Regions from separate parts of the Blautia luti genome, predicted to be linked through region 3. Evidence: predicted binding sites of a transcription regulator. Region 3 holds the regulator's gene; each other region holds the start of a gene.
What was found. Region 3 encodes Rex, which represses fermentation and respiration genes when NADH is low (regulators of the CRP and FNR family bind a similar motif). Its sites were predicted from a motif close to ATTGTTAANTANTTAACAAT; they were not measured.
Positions count from the first base shown of each region.

Region 1 (5,440 bases), 420 kb from region 3:
TGAAAAACTTCCACATTTTATTACCGGCACAGTACATGCACTGTCTTATTATGGGGCAGTTCCTAAATATCTTGTCCCGGACAATCTGAGAACAGCTGTTACCAGGCATAGTAAAGATGAACTTGTGCTGCAGTCAGCTTTTTTGGATCTGGAAACTTTTTATGATACGATCATTCTGCCGCCACCACCAAGGAAACCGAAAGGCAAACCAACAGTTGAAAATCATGTGCGTTTCTTGGAGACGCATCTGGTAGAAGAATTAAAGAAAGATACTTATACCTCTCTGGAAGCTCTGAATGCTGCGGTCAAAAAGATCGTAGCGGACATCAACCAGCGTCCTTTCTAGAAAAAATCTGACATTCGGAAATCCCGCATGAATGGATTTGAAAAGTACGACAAACCGCGTATGAACCAACTTCCAGACGAAAGTTATACGCTTTGTGATTATAAATACTTTCTTAAAGTTCCAGATAATTACCACCTTGAATATGATGCCCACTACTATTCTGTATTGTATACCTATAAAGGGAAGCCTGCAATTCTTAAGGCTACAATGACGGAGATACGGATCTGTGATGAGTATAACCGGCTGATCTGCCGCCATCCAAGATCTTACCGTGATTTTCCTCTTTACATTACAGATGACAGTCATATGCCTCCAGAACACCTATATTACAAAGAAGTGAATGCACATGACGGAGCTTATTACAGACGATGGGCATCTGTTTATGGAGAATCTATGGTAACTCTTATTGACAGGATACTCCGCAGTTCCAAGCATGAGGAACAGGCATACAACAGCTGTGCCGGTGTACTCCATTCCTGTAAAGATGTTCCTCACAGGCTGGTTCAGGAGGCTGCTGAGAAATGCGTAGAAGCCAATGCCTGCAAGTATTCTTATTTCAAGAAAGTACTTAGCATGGTTCAGAATAATCATTCCAGCAGTGCTATAAACGGAACCGGAAAACTTCCTTCCCATACAAACATCCGTGGAAAGGAGGCATACAAATGAGTTCATCCCATGACATTACATTAACACCTCAGGAACAGGCTCTGATTATGCGTCTGAAGAGTTTCCGTGTTCCAGAAATGGCACATATCCTGGAAGAACAGTTGAAAGATCCTAATGCAGATCTGAACACTTTTATGGAACGCATAACAGCAATGGTTGATGCAGAGTGGCAGGCGCGGGCAGAGAAACGTTTTAATCGTCTGATGAAAGAAGCGCATCTGCGATACCCGGCGGCGGATCTTGCGAAACTATTTACCATCCAGAACGTCAGCTTGATACCCAGACAATAGAGCGACTGAGTACCTGCCATTGGATAGAGGAAGGAAAGAATCTCATTGTAACAGGATCTTCTGCCAGTGGAAAAACTTATCTAATCAATGCTTTTTGTGTAACTGCAATGAAGCAGTCTAAGAGTGTAAAGTATATAAAAGCGAACACTCTTATGAGCGAAATGGAACAGGCACGTATCAAATCCACAAATCTGGATTACCTGAATAAGCTGACCAAGCTGGATCTTCTTGTGATCGATGATTTTGGCCTTATGGATCTCGATCTTGATAAATGCCGGGATCTTTTTGAAGTCCTTGACACCAGGGATGGAAGAAAATCAACTGTAGTCATCTCACAGTTTCCAGTCAGTACATGGTTTGATATGTCTGCTGATAATACCTACGCTGATGCGTGCCTTACACGAATCACAGATAAACATCATACATATCGTCTGGAAATGAACGGTATAAATATGCGTGAAACAGAATGATATCATCTAGCGGTACTTCGTACCGTTAAAAATGGAATAGCCGTTCCGCAGTAGCGGAACTGGCATTCCGTTTGAGCGTAATTTGCATGTTAATTTGTTGACAATGTGCTATCATTAAGGGCGTCAATTTTGTTAGGAGAAAAGGAGTATTAAGATTATGAGCAGTAAAATTACTATCATTGGAGCCGGCAGCGTCGGATCCACCATCGCGTACACTTTATCAAGCCAGGATATCGCTTCTGAACTCGTTCTGATCGATATCAACAAAAAGAAAGCAGAAGGCGAAGTTCTGGATATCATCCAGGGAACCTGCTTCAGAGATCCTATCTCTATCATTGCCGGAGATTACGAAGATGCCAAAGATTCCGACATCGTTATCATCACATCCGGTATTGCACGTAAGCTAGGACAGACAAGACTGGAGCTTACACAGACAAACGTAAATATCCTGAAGTCCATCACACCGGAGATCGTAAAAGCAGCTCCAAATGCTATTTACCTGATCGTAAGCAACCCGGTTGATATCATGACTTATGTATTTACAAAGATTTCCGGACTTCCGGAGAACCAGATCCTTGGTTCCGGTACCATCCTTGATTCTGCGCGTCTGCGCTGCGGAATTTCCGAACATTTCCAGATCGCACAGAGCAACATTCATGCTTATGTATTTGGTGAACATGGCGATACATCCTTTATCCCGTGGACAGGTGCTTATATCTCAGGCGTAAGCGTAGATGAGTACTATGAACTGGAGAAGAAACTGGGAAAAGATATCGAGCCGATCGACAAAGAAGCAATGCTTCAGTATGTACAGAAGTCCGGCGGTGAGATCATTTCCAAGAAAGGTGCAACTTTCTATGCAGTATCTTCCTCTGTATGCAAGCTCTGCAGCTTACTTGTATCTTCTTCAGAATCTATTTCCACAGTATCTACCATGATGCATGGAGAGTACGGAATCGAGGACGTATGCTTAAGTACACTGACACTTGTCGGACCAAACGGTGTACAGGGTAAAGTACCGATGAGAATGAACAAAGCTGAGATCGAACAGCTTCAGAAGAGTGCGGATGCACTGAAAGAAATTATTGCTCAGATTGACCTTAATTAATAAATAAGAGAATGGATTCAGGGGAGTGGAGAACGCGCTGCTCCTCTGAATAAAAAAGTTACTGTTTACTCCTTTTTTATTCATCAGTCAAAATTCCATATTGTAGCTGAGGCAGCGGAATTCTGACTCTTATGGATGAAAACAGAAATAAAAATATAGCTGTAAGTAAGAACCACTGGGGACGGAGTTAGTAGCATTGCCTTTGCAAATGTAAGAACAGGCATCCGTGCACAGGTTCAGCATTTAAAAGCCTATGCGTCTTCAGATGACCTGAATCAGGAATGTATAGATGAACGTTTTGGATATGTAACAAGGGAAACAGCTCCTTATGTAGAATGGCTGGAAATCCAGGAAAATCCCTATGGCAGCGGCTGGGCTGCCGGAGAAAATTATGGAAGTAAATTAAGAGAAATATTGTCAGATCTAAAGAACTGACCGCAGAAGGCCCTTGAAGTAAACTTCAGGCTTTTTTGCGTTATTGATATTTTATTGGATATAGATGTATATAAAAAAACAGATAAGACAAATGGAAAATTTTGTAGTAAAATAAAACTATAAAATATGAAACGGTAGAGGAGAGAAGAGTATGAAGAAAAAATTGCTGGCTGTTATATTGACTATGGCAGTAAGTTGTCAGTCGTTGCCAGTTTATGCTGGAGAAGCGGCGGATATTTTCAGTGATTCTGGTACTGAAATGTCAGAAAGCGGAGAATCGACAGATGATTTTTCAGATGGAGAACCAGAGAAAGATGTGGAAACTGCAGAGGAAACACCTCAGACTGTCCCGGAACTTATTTCTCCGGAAGAAGAGCCTGTGGAAAACATTTTCACAGATGATCAAAATGAAAACGATTCATCGGATGAAAATCAGGTTTCTGCATATAGTACAGATACTGAACTTACATACGGAAACTACAAATATACAGTTTCCGGTCAGCAAGCCACTATTATTAAATATATTGGATCTGAATCCACGGTAAAAATTCCGGAGAAGATTAATAATTATGTGGTGAAGACGATAGGAAGAAGTGCATTTAGTAGCTGTTCAAGTCTGAAAAAGATAGAGATCCCAGATAGCGTAACGGAGATCGGGGATTATGCATTCCAGTACTGTGGAAGCCTGACAGAAGTAACCGGAGGAAGACAGCTGAAAAAGATCGGTTATGAAGCGTTCCAGTACTGCCGGAAGCTTGAAAGCATTACACTCTACCCAACAGTAACAAGCATCTCCAGCCTTGCGTTTGACGAATGCCGTCTTCTCACCATCTACGGCTACGCCGGCTCCTATGCGGAAACTTACGCTTCCGGACAAAACATCCCATTCCAGAGTCTGGGAGAATATATCCCGGAATACGAGGATTACGATTACACAGAAAATCTCAACCGCTGGATACAGGACGAAGGAACAGCCAGTGCTATGGCATATCTTACAAGAGATGGAAACTTCATGAATTCCATGCTGGTTGCACAATGGGATGACAGTTTTATTGACCGCGTAGTAGAAACAATGTCAAACATGTATTTCCGTGGGAAAGACGGATGGAAACAGATATTTGCCGGTGAAACCAGTCAGAATCAGGCAAGGGAAGTTCTGATCGCATTGCTGGACTCATATTCAGGAACTGTCCTGGATCTCTCACAGGCAGAAACAATGAAGAAATTTGTCAAAATTTATCTGGATACTTTCAAACAAGGCGACTGGGCTTATGCGGCTGCGTATGGATTAAGTAATGACGAAATAAAGAAATTAGCCTCAGTATGCACAGAAGATACTCTGTCTGCCTTCTTTGTTGATAAAAAATATGACGATCTGGCTGACTATCTCCAGAATGTCGGGCACTTTGCCGCAGACTCAAAAGTTATCAAATGTATTAAAAGCTTTTCCTCATCGAAAAATTTCGCCAAAACACTTTCCAATGGTATGGATCTTATCAGCAATGGACTCAGCATCATAAAAGTCGGCACAGACACAATCAAAAGATACTATGACATCGTAGCCCTGGCAAAAGCCGATGAAATGTACTCGGAAATGCTCCTGTACCTGAAAAATAACTGCGAATACGATCCCATATGTGAAGCAGCAAAAGAACTGTATGGTGTGATCCACGGAACATATGAAGATCAGATGATGTATTTGTCAAATGCAGCCTTTGATGAATTGAGTGATGTAGCCCTGGAGTCCATGCTGACATCAGTAGCCTCAGCCCTTCCGCTGGGCACAGTGATCTATACATCATATAAATACAGCACAGGTCTTGCCAACATTCTTTTTAACACAGGAGACACGCAGAAACAGGTAGATAACATGCGCTGTGTGGCATATATCGGATACTACCTGAGTAACTGGATGCAGTATAACAAAAGAATGTACCAGCAGTCCGGGATCTCTGATAAAAATTATTATGCAAAGAGAACAATATTTGCATTTTACATGCTGATGAAATCAAGAACAGCAGGAGAAACCAGTGTACGGAAATATCTGGATATAATGAAAAGATCCAGCAAAAAAGAATACACCTATTCCCTTCAGGTTACTTCAACTCTGGAAGCTATAGAAAAA
Region 1 is NZ_AP028156.1:2,065,861-2,071,300, reverse strand. Features, by position in the region: gene R8695_RS09750 (hypothetical protein) at 1-346, shown strand, start outside; gene R8695_RS09745 (Mu transposase domain-containing protein) at 374-1,012, shown strand; partial or broken gene R8695_RS09735 (ATP-binding protein) at 1,009-1,772, shown strand; gene R8695_RS09730 (L-lactate dehydrogenase) at 1,930-2,880, shown strand; gene R8695_RS09725 (leucine-rich repeat protein) at 3,467-5,440, shown strand, end outside.
Region 1: a site for Rex is predicted at 1,858-1,877, ahead of R8695_RS09730 (L-lactate dehydrogenase). Genes of this name have one in related genera too.

Region 2 (5,440 bases), 410 kb from region 3:
ATTTTCCTGTTTTAAATTTCAGACAGTTCTCACGGTCGATAACCGGAACATTCGGGATTGCCTGTGCAAATGGAGTGTAAATAGCAGTTCTGTTATTTAATCCTCTGTTAAATTCGTTCGGAATCTTCTTGGACGGACATTTTTCCTGGCAGACACCGCAGCCTGTACATTTGTCCATATTTACACTTCTTGCTTTCTTTCTGATATCAACGGTGAAATCACCTACGAAACCGCTGACATGTTCTACTTCACTGTATGTATAAATATTGATCTTCTCATGTGCTGCTGCCTCTACCATCTTAGGTGTGAGGATACATGCAGAACAGTCAAGTGTCGGGAATGTTTTATCAAGCTGTGACATTCTTCCACCGATACTTGGAGTCTTCTCTACGATATCTACTTCATATCCTGCATCTGCGATATCCAGGGCTGTCTGGATTCCGGCAATACCGCCGCCGATGATCAGGGCTCTCTTTGTAACACGGCTCTCTCCTGGCTGAAGAGGTGTGTTTAAGTTTACTTTTGCGATTGCTGCCCTGGCAAGGATCACGGCCTTCTTTGTAGCCTCTTCCATATCCTTGTGGATCCAGGAACAATGCTCACGGATATTTGCAATCTCCACCATGTATGGATTCAGGCCAGCTCTTTCAGCTGCTTTTCTGAATGTTGCCTCATGCATACGTGGAGAGCATGAACAGACAACAACGCCTGTCAGGTTTTTCTCTTTAATGGCTTCCTGAATTTTAGCCTGGCCTGCTTCTGAGCACATGTACTGGTAGTCTTCTGCATGAACGACACCCGGCTCTTTGGCAGCTAATTCAACAACTTTTTTTACATCTACCGTAGCGGCGATATTACTTCCGCAATGACAGACAAATACACCAATTCTCTGCACGCTGGCTTACCTCCTGTATCTTCTGAATGCACTTACCAAAAGCTGCTGTGGCAGTTCCGGATCAAGAAGCTGTGGTATCTCATCTGCTTTCAGATAATCGCCACCTTTTTCACGGACAACTAACTGTCTTGCTGCATCGATGATCTTTCCCGGTTTTACATCTCTTGGACAACGCTCTACACAGGCGAAGCAGGAAAGGCATTTCCAGAGAGACTTTGAATTGACAAGTGCTTCGATATCTTCATTTACAACATAGGATACAAACTGATGTGGCTTGATATCCATTTCATTGAAAGATGGGCAGGTAGCAGAACATTTTCCACATTTCATACATTTCAGCGGATTGGTTCCGGAGATCTCTTTGATCTTTTCTGCTGCTGAATGCTGGTTTCTCATTTTGCCACCTCCTCTTTTACTCCGAGGGCTTCTGCAAGGAGCTCTGTGAAATAATATACAGGCAGTTCGCTGGAAGCGTTTTTATTTAAATTATATTTACACAATGGACAGGCTGTGATCAGCATATCTGCGCCAAAGCCTTTCGCACTGTCTTCGATTTTCTGACACATGTTCTGAGACATATCTTTTTCTTTCAGAGAAATGTAACCGCCGCAGCATTCATTTCTGTATGGATAGATTACCGGTTCTGCCCCAAGTGCACGGATGAAATCTTCCATGATTGTCGGATTCTCAGGATCATCGAAAGCCATGATCTTGCCCGGACGTAATAAGAGACATCCGTAATATGCTCCGATCTTCTTTCCTGTAAGCGGGTTTACTACTTTCTCTTTCAGCTTGTCAAAGCCAACTCTGTCGCGAAGCACTTCCAGATAATGGAGTACTGTTGTCTCGCCAGCATAAGGCTCGTCAAGCTGCATGTAATTATTTGCTCTGGTGCGGATATCTTCCACATTCTTCATGTCGTCATTGACACGTTTGATCACGTGATGACAGGCAGAACAGATTGTCACCAGATCCTGGCCTTTTTCTTTGGCCTGATTAAGAGCACGTACGGAAGAAAGTTTCGTAGCAATCTCGTCAGTTCCCAGAGGATAAACGCCTCCGCAGCACTGCCAGTCTTCGATCTCTTCCAGTTCAAACCCAAGTGCTCTGGCGCTGGCTCTGGCATACTCGTCCAGATCTTTCGCCTTGTTTCTCAGGGTACAACCCGGATAATAACTGTACTTCATACTTAACATTATCCTTTCTTAGTTGTTCAGGTAAATTCATGTTGCTTAAAATATAGATATTAATAGTTTGTTTACAGCAGTTAGTATCTGCTAATCTTTGTCTTTTTTTTAACGATAAATAGACAAAAATATAAAATCAAGACTAATACGTTACTTTTTATATCTTTTTTGAGACATAGAAAATAAAAGAGTTCGCACACCCTTCCTCCGCAATTAAAGGAGTGTATCAGCTCGACTTCCGCGATTTATTATAGCATATTGACAACATTTTAACAAGAGGTTTTTGATATTTTTTTACATCAACACCGCTGTTTTTTCTCTCTGATCTAAATTAATTTTATTCAAACAGATAAAGTTATCCGCTTTTTCTGTTTACTTACAACCAGATTTCCGGTTCCGGGATCTGATCCTGTATTCTATATCCATGTCAGTCAAAGTTCCTATGCCTCCGCTGCATAGAGGAACTTTGGCTAATGAATAAAAAGGAGTAAACAGTAGCTTTTTTTTGTCCAGAGGGGCAGGCGCGTTCCCTGCTCCTTCGGATTCGTTGTTTTATTTATTAATTAAGGTCAATCTGAGCAATAATTTCTTTCAGTGCATCTGCACTCTTCTGAAGCTGTTCGATCTCAGCTTTGTTCATTCTCATTGGTACTTTACCCTGTACACCGTTTGGTCCTACCAGTGTCAGTGTGCTTAAGCATACATCTTCGATTCCGTACTCTCCATGCATCATGGTAGATACTGTGGAAATAGATTCTGAAGAAGATACAAGTAAGCTGCAGAGCTTGCATACAGAGGAAGATACTGCATAGAAAGTTGCACCTTTCTTGGAAATAATCTCACCGCCGGACTTCTGTACATACTGAAGCATTGCTTCTTTGTCGATCGGCTCGATATCTTTTCCCAGTTTCTTTTCCAGTTCATAGTACTCATCTACGCTTACGCCTGAGATATAAGCACCTGTCCACGGGATAAAGGATGTATCGCCATGTTCACCAAATACATAAGCATGAATGTTGCTCTGTGCGATCTGGAAATGTTCGGAAATTCCGCAGCGCAGACGCGCAGAATCAAGGATGGTACCGGAACCAAGAATCTGGTTCTCCGGAAGTCCGGAAATCTTTGTAAATACATAAGTCATGATATCAACCGGGTTGCTTACGATCAGGTAAATAGCATTTGGAGCTGCTTTTACGATCTCCGGTGTGATGGACTTCAGGATATTTACGTTTGTCTGTGTAAGCTCCAGTCTTGTCTGTCCTGGCTTACGTGCAATACCGGATGTGATGATAACGATGTCGGAATCTTTGGCATCTTCGTAATCTCCGGCAATGATAGAGATAGGATCTCTGAAGCAGGTTCCCTGGATGATATCCAGAACTTCGCCTTCTGCTTTCTTCTTGTTGATATCGATCAGAACGAGTTCAGAAGCGATATCCTGGCTTGATAAAGTGTACGCGATGGTGGATCCGACGCTGCCGGCTCCAATGATAGTAATTTTACTGCTCATAATCTTAATACTCCTTTTCTCCTAACAAAATTGACGTCTTAATGATAACACATTGTCAAAAAATTGACAAGAGCTTTTGTATAGAAACCTGAACAATTTTTAAACTCAAATTTTTGTTTTGGAGCATAAAATTGTTTGTGAGTTTGATATAATTTTCACATTTTTTGAGCAGCCAGGAGCTATAATCATCTGTTTTGACATCTGTCAGGTACAGTATCTGAACCCTTTGTCAGTCAGAATACGTGCAAAGATCAGTCCCAGTGGCAATGCGGCAATAATCAGGATTGCAGATGCAAACCAGGATGCAGCTACCGATAATGACATGATTCCAAGATTATAAAATCCTCTGTACAAATACAGACCCGGAACCATGATGACGATTGACGGAACTGTTACAGATATCCTTGGATATCCAACTTTGTTTTTCAGCAGAGACGCCAGAAGTCCTGCAGTAAGTGCACCGATAAATGCGGCTGCTGCAGGAGGAATATTGGCAAGATCCACCAACTCCAGTCTCAGAGTATTGGCAACTGCTCCTATTCCTGCTGCTGCAACTGCCAGACGCACCGGGCTGTTAAACATAATGGAGAATCCAAATACTCCGCAAAAGCTGGCAAGAATCCGGAATAAGATCCATTGTTCTGTAGACAATGACAGTTTCATAAAATCTACAGGTTTCAGATGCAGGATCAGAGCCATGATCCACGCTGACATAGTTGCTACCAGAATAATGATCAGAGCATACATCAGACGTTCCATTCCGGAACGCATATCCAGTTTGGCAAGGTCAATACCACTGGTAATGAATGGAAATCCCGGTATGATGAAGAGCATGGCGCAGATATATCCGGCTTCATGCTGAACAGAAATCCCAAACAGTATTTCTCCGAGTTTGAGCATACCTGCATATGCAAAACATGCCAGGGATACAGAGGATACAATACATAAGAATAATGTAAAATGATGTTTTGTCAGTTTACAGCGCAGGTAGTTTCCGATCCCTGCACCCACAAATGCACAGAACATCTCGATGGGACCGCCTCCCAGCAGAAAGGTAAATCCACAGCATGCGATTGCTGCTGCAAGTCCCAATGCAGGCGGGGAATAGAGACCATGTGTTTTTTCAATATTATCAAGGAAAGTATGCAACTGTTCTCCTGACATATGTTTTCCTTCTTTTTCAAAATTCCGGATAAAATGTTCTAGGCGGTTTAACTTCAGAGTATTTACTCCTGTATTAGTCAGACACAGAGACTGGGTAAAGCCACTTTCTCCGTCATAGCATGTATATTCAATGGACATCAGGCCAATATCTGCTGTACATGTAATACCAAGCGCTTCTGCCAGTGTATTCATGGAACTCCTTACTCTCCATGCTCCGGTACCGCATGAGAGAAACATGATCCCCACACGGCCGATAATGGATGCTTTCTCTGCGATGCTGGCATCTGAAACGGGTATATTTTCCCCGTTTTCGTCTGTATATTCATGCCAGGCAACATCCATATGATTCTTTTTGATCACTTCCTGTGGCATTTTCTCACTTCCTCATTTCCATATGTTTTAGAGCTGCAAGCTGTCATTTCCTGCTTTCTTCATCATTTTTTCCCTACAGGCCAGTACAATTCCGTCAACCTCGTCTAAATGCTGGAGCATTTTTTTCTCAAATTCATGGATGGGAAGGAGAATGCCAATCTCATCATATGGTTTATCCGGACTCTCTTTTTTCAATCCGGTTTCCTGTCCATAATATACCATCGCTCGCGGAGCTTCTTCCTGGATCTTCTGGAAGGCATCCCATACAACAGCATATGCCTGTGCTTCGGTCAGACCCAGTTTACAGGTATC
Region 2 is NZ_AP028156.1:2,056,215-2,061,654, forward strand. Features, by position in the region: gene R8695_RS09690 (CoB--CoM heterodisulfide reductase iron-sulfur subunit A family protein) at 1-895, opposite strand, end outside; gene R8695_RS09695 (4Fe-4S dicluster domain-containing protein) at 902-1,291, opposite strand; gene R8695_RS09700 (CoB--CoM heterodisulfide reductase iron-sulfur subunit B family protein) at 1,288-2,082, opposite strand; gene R8695_RS09705 (L-lactate dehydrogenase) at 2,642-3,592, opposite strand; gene R8695_RS09710 (threonine/serine exporter family protein) at 3,797-5,128, opposite strand; gene R8695_RS09715 (DUF4866 domain-containing protein) at 5,156-5,440, opposite strand, start outside.
Region 2: a site for Rex is predicted at 3,644-3,663, ahead of R8695_RS09705 (L-lactate dehydrogenase). Genes of this name have one in related genera too.

Region 3 (5,440 bases):
ATACTTCTGCTGCCCTGTCTCCTGCAAGTCCGTGAACAAAAACTCCCAGCGCTGCAAGCTGTACCGGAGGAATCTTTTTCTCTGCTGAGAGATACATGCAAAGCACTCCCGCCAGCACACCGCTTAACACATCGCCGCTTCCTGCAGTGGCAAGCCCGGCATTCCCGGACAGGTTCAGATAGGTTTCCCCTGAAGGCCCGGCAGTTACTGTACAGGCATCCTTCAGAACACAGACAGTACCTGTTTCTTTTGCATATTCATATGCGGTTTCCATCAATGCATCCTGGATATCACTGATCATTGTTTTATTCAGGCGGCTCATTTCCCCGATATGAGGAGTCAGGATCACATTCTCACCCAGATATTTCTTCCATTCATCATGGACTGAGAGAAGATTCAGGCCGTCTGCATCCAGGATCACCGGTCTGCCGCATTCTGCTGCATGGGATAAAAACCACTGTGCGCGTTCTCTGCTCCGGCCGGATACTCCAAGTCCGGGACCGATCACCAGAACATCACACCAGTTCAGCATCTGTCTGTTCTGCTCTTCATTAAACTCGCAGGATACCATCGCCTCCGGGAGCAAAGTCTGCAGAGAGATTCGATTCTCCTCCACAGTCTGGATCTTCACCATTCCCGCCGAACATTTAAATGCCGCTGCAGCACTTAAATAAGCAGCGCCGCACATCTCCGGTGATCCCACTACCAGAAGGACCTTGCCAAAAGTCCCCTTATTTCCATAAGGCAGTCTGGGCGGCATCAAAGACAGATCCTCTTTTCCCAGATAATGTACCTGCAGTTTCTGTTTCGGCTCCGGATAGATTCCGATATCTGCAGTAATGATCTCTCCTCCCAGCATACGTCCCGGATAAAAACATAAACCTCTTTTCCGGAATGCAAAGGTTACCGTAAGATCTGCCCGAAATGCAGTTCCCATCTCAAATCCGGTATCTGCATTGACACCGGAGGGAATATCTACAGCCACTTTAAATGCATCTGCCTCGTTCAGTTCCCGGATCAGCCGGGCATAGCTGCCTTCCACAGGACGGGCCAACCCAACCCCGAAGATGGCATCTACTATAGTAGTATATTCATCAGTTCTTAAGTTATGCTCCTGTAAAACACCATAGTATCTGGCTGCCTTTAACTGACATTTCGTTTCTTCTGTCATCCGCTCTTCTTTTCCCGCCAGATAAAAACAGGTTTCTATCCCGGCCAGATGCAGAAGCCTGGCAATTGCCAGCCCGTCTCCACCATTATTTCCGCTTCCGCAAACTACCAGGATTCTTTCCCTGCTTCCATTTTTCAGCCGCTTTCTGAGCTCTTCTGCAGTCTTTAATGCAGCTCTTTCCATCAGCACCAGTGACGGGATTCCTGCTGTTTCGATGGTATTTCGATCCAGTGCTTTCATTTCACAGGCAGTTACGATCTCCCTCATTTTCTCACCTCTCATTGCATAAACCCCAATTTATATGTAAGTATACACCCTTTTTCACCAAAAGAAAAGCTGTGATCGGATAAGATCACAGCTTCTTCGCTGTCATTGTGTTACTGTTCACTTCGTTCTCAGCACCAATTATTCCATAGCTTCATGCTCTTTTCGATACTCGCTGAGATTGTAGGACAAGGTCATAAGGCTCTCAGACAGATGTACATTCTCTACCATAACGTCCTCTGGTGCATCCAAATCAATATGTGCGAAATTCCAGATTGCTTTAATACCGTTTTCAATGAGGATCTTCGCCATTTCCTTTGCTTTGTTCTTCGGAAGAGTGAGCACCGCAATTTCTACCTCATTCTCCTTCAGAAACAAAGGCAGGTCACTGAGCATCTGAACCTCAATCCCGCGTACTGCAATTCCTTCCAGTACAGGATTTACATCAAAAATACCAACCAGTTTAAATCCCCGTTTCTCAAAATCTACATAATTCGCCAGTGCCTGTCCCAAATTACCCGCACCCAGGATAATCATAGGATGCACTGTGTCCAGACCCAGTATCTTACCGATTTCCGTATATAAATAACGTACATTATAACCATAACCCTGCTGACCAAAACCGCCGAAATTATTTAAATCCTGACGAATCTGGGAAGCTGTCACATGCATTTTCTTACTGAGATCATTGGAAGAAATTCTCTCTACATTCTCTTCCATCAATTCACCAAGATAACGGTAATAGCGAGGCAGACGTTTGATGACCGCTTTTGAAATCTCCTTAGCTTCCACAAATTTTCCCTCCTTATTTATCTATGTCAATTATACCGAAATGTTATTTTATTGTCAAATTGATTTTGTACCTTTTAAACAATTCCTGCATATATTTTTTATGAATTTTCGATTTATGCTTTTAAAAGCCTCCGGATTCCGTTATAATGGTATGCGGTTCGCAATATTTCAAGAAAAATAATTACTATATCGGAGGAATTTGTATGATCTTATCATGTCAGAACATCTGCAAATCCTTTGGCGAAAAGGTGATCCTTCAGGATGCCAGTTTCCATATAGAAGACAGAGAAAAAGCCGCACTCATCGGCAATAACGGAGCCGGTAAAACTACCCTGCTCCGTATTATCATGCACGAGCTTTCCCCTGATTCCGGCAATGTGGTACTCGCCAAAGATAAAAATATCGGGTATCTTGCCCAGTATCAGGATATCCACGGCCACCATACTATCTACGAGGAGCTGATCTCCACCAAGCAGCACATCATCGACATGGAGAATCGTCTGCGCAGCATGGAACAGGAAATGAAATCAGCCACAGGCGAGGCTCTGGACAGCCTGATGAATACCTACACCAGACTCAGCCATCAGTTTGAACTGGAAAACGGATATGCTTATAAAAGTGAGATTATGGGAGTATTAAAAGGCCTCGGCTTCACAGAAGAAGATTTTCCACGCCAGATCGAAACTCTTTCCGGCGGCCAGAAAACCCGTGTAGCGCTGGGCAAACTTTTGCTTTCCAGCCCGGATATCCTTCTCCTGGATGAGCCTACCAACCATCTGGACATGGAGAGTATTTCCTGGCTTGAAACCTATCTGCTCAACTACCCGGGAGCTGTATTTATCGTTTCCCACGATCGTTATTTTCTGGACAAAGTTGTAACAAAAGTCGTGGAGATCGAGACCGGTACCATGCGCATGTACAGCGGCAATTATTCTGCCTATGCCTTGAAAAAAGCCCAGCTTCGTGATGCCCAGTACAAGGCTTACCTGAATCAGCAGCGGGAGATCAAACATCAGGAAGCCGTAATTACCAAGCTGAAATCCTTTAACCGTGAGAAATCCATCAAACGTGCTGAGAGCCGTGAAAAAATGCTGGATAAGATCCAGCGTATTGAGAAGCCCCAGGAGATCCAGAATCAGATGCGTATCTCCTTAGAGCCCAGATACGTCAGCGGAAATGATGTTCTTAATGTAGAAGAACTTTCCAAATCTTTCCCGGGACAGACCCTTTTCTCCAATATTTCTTTCGAGATCAAACGTGGTGAACGGGTAGCGCTGATTGGAAATAACGGTACCGGAAAAACCACTATGCTGAAGATCATCAATGGTCTGATAAATGCAGACTCCGGCAGATTTTCCCTTGGTTCCAAAGTACAGATCGGTTATTATGACCAGGAACATCACGTCCTGCACATGGAAAAGACCATTTTCCAGGAAATTGCCGATACCTATCCTACTCTTACAGAAACTGAAATCCGAAACATGCTGGCAGCTTTCCTGTTTACAGGCGACGACGTCTTCAAACTGATCTCTGCATTGTCCGGTGGTGAACGAGGCCGCGTATCACTGGCGAAGCTGATGCTTTCGGAAGCCAACTTCCTGATTCTGGATGAGCCTACCAACCACCTGGATATCGCTTCCAAAGAAATCCTGGAAGAAGCCCTGAACAGCTATACAGGCACTGTATTGTATGTTTCCCATGACCGTTACTTCATCAATCAGACCGCAACCCGTATTCTGGATCTGACCAACCAGGCCATTGTAAATTACATAGGTGACTATGATTATTACCTGGAGAAGAAAGAAGAACTTACAGAGAAATATGCTCCGGCAGCAGCCCAGGCTGTGGCAGAGGCAAAGCAGGCATCTGATAATAAGCTGTCCTGGCAGCAGCAGAAAGAGGAACAGGCCCGTCAGCGTAAACGGGAAAATGAATTAAAAAAAATCGAAGCCCGCATCGAAGAACTGGAAACCAGGGACAAAGAAATTGATGAGACCATGGTTCTTCCTGATATCTGCACCAATGTTGCTGAATGTGCCAAACTCAGCAAAGAAAAAGCTGCTGTTATAGAAGAACTGGAAACTTTGTATGAAAAATGGGAAGAACTTGCATAATATGCAGGTTCTTCCCATTTTTTCTTTTTACTTTTTTATTTTATTAGTGAAATGTCTGTCCAAACAACTTACAGCAGTGTATCCAGTTTCTCTCTGATAGCCAGGATAAACTGCTCACTGTTTAACACGGTTACATCCTTCAAAGTGGTGATCAGTGCCAGATCCTTGGTCATCTTTCCCTCTTCAATGGTACTTAATGTTGCTTTCTCAAGCTTATCTGCGAATTCCATCAGTTCCCTGTTTCCGTCCAGTTCTCCACGTTTTCTGAGAGCACCTGTCCATGCGAAGATCGTCGCAACAGAGTTTGTGGATGTCTCCTCACCTTTCAGATGACGATAGTAATGTCTCTGTACCGTTCCATGAGCTGCCTCATATTCATAATAACCCTGGGGTGATACCAGCACAGAAGTCATCATAGCCAGAGAACCAAATGCAGAGGAAACCATATCACTCATAACATCTCCGTCATAATTCTTACATGCCCAGATAAATCCCCCTTCTGCTTTCATCACACGGGCCACAATATCGTCGATCAGGCTGTAGAAATACTCAATTCCTGCTGCTTCAAATTTTTCTTTGAATTCATTTTCATAGATTGTTGCAAAAATTTCTTTAAAGCGTCCGTCATAAATCTTGGAAATAGTATCTTTACCGCCAAACCAAATGCTCTGCTTCGTATCCAGTGCATAATTAAAGCAGCATCTTGCGAAACTGGAAATAGAATCATCCAGATTATGCATTCCCTGAAGAACCCCGGCACTGTCATAATGATGGATCAGTTCTTTCTTTTCTTCTCCGTTCTCGCCCTTAAATAAGAGATAGGCATCCCCTGGTCCGTCGATATACATCTCTGTATTCTTATACACATCGCCGTATGCATGACGGGCAATGGTGATAGGCTTTTTCCAGTTTTTGACACATGGTTCGATTCCTTTTACCACGATAGGAGCACGGAATACAGTACCGTCCAGGATCGCACGGATCGTACCATTCGGGCTCTTGTACATTTTCTTTAGGGTATACTCTTCCATTCTTGCCTTATTCGGTGTAATAGTGGCACATTTAACAGCTACCCCGTATTTCTTTGTAGCCTCTGCTG
Region 3 is NZ_AP028156.1:1,650,307-1,655,746, reverse strand. Features, by position in the region: gene R8695_RS07805 (NAD(P)H-hydrate dehydratase) at 1-1,453, opposite strand, end outside; gene R8695_RS07800 (redox-sensing transcriptional repressor Rex) at 1,577-2,227, opposite strand; gene abc-f (ribosomal protection-like ABC-F family protein) at 2,431-4,341, shown strand; gene R8695_RS07790 (NADP-dependent isocitrate dehydrogenase) at 4,410-5,440, opposite strand, start outside.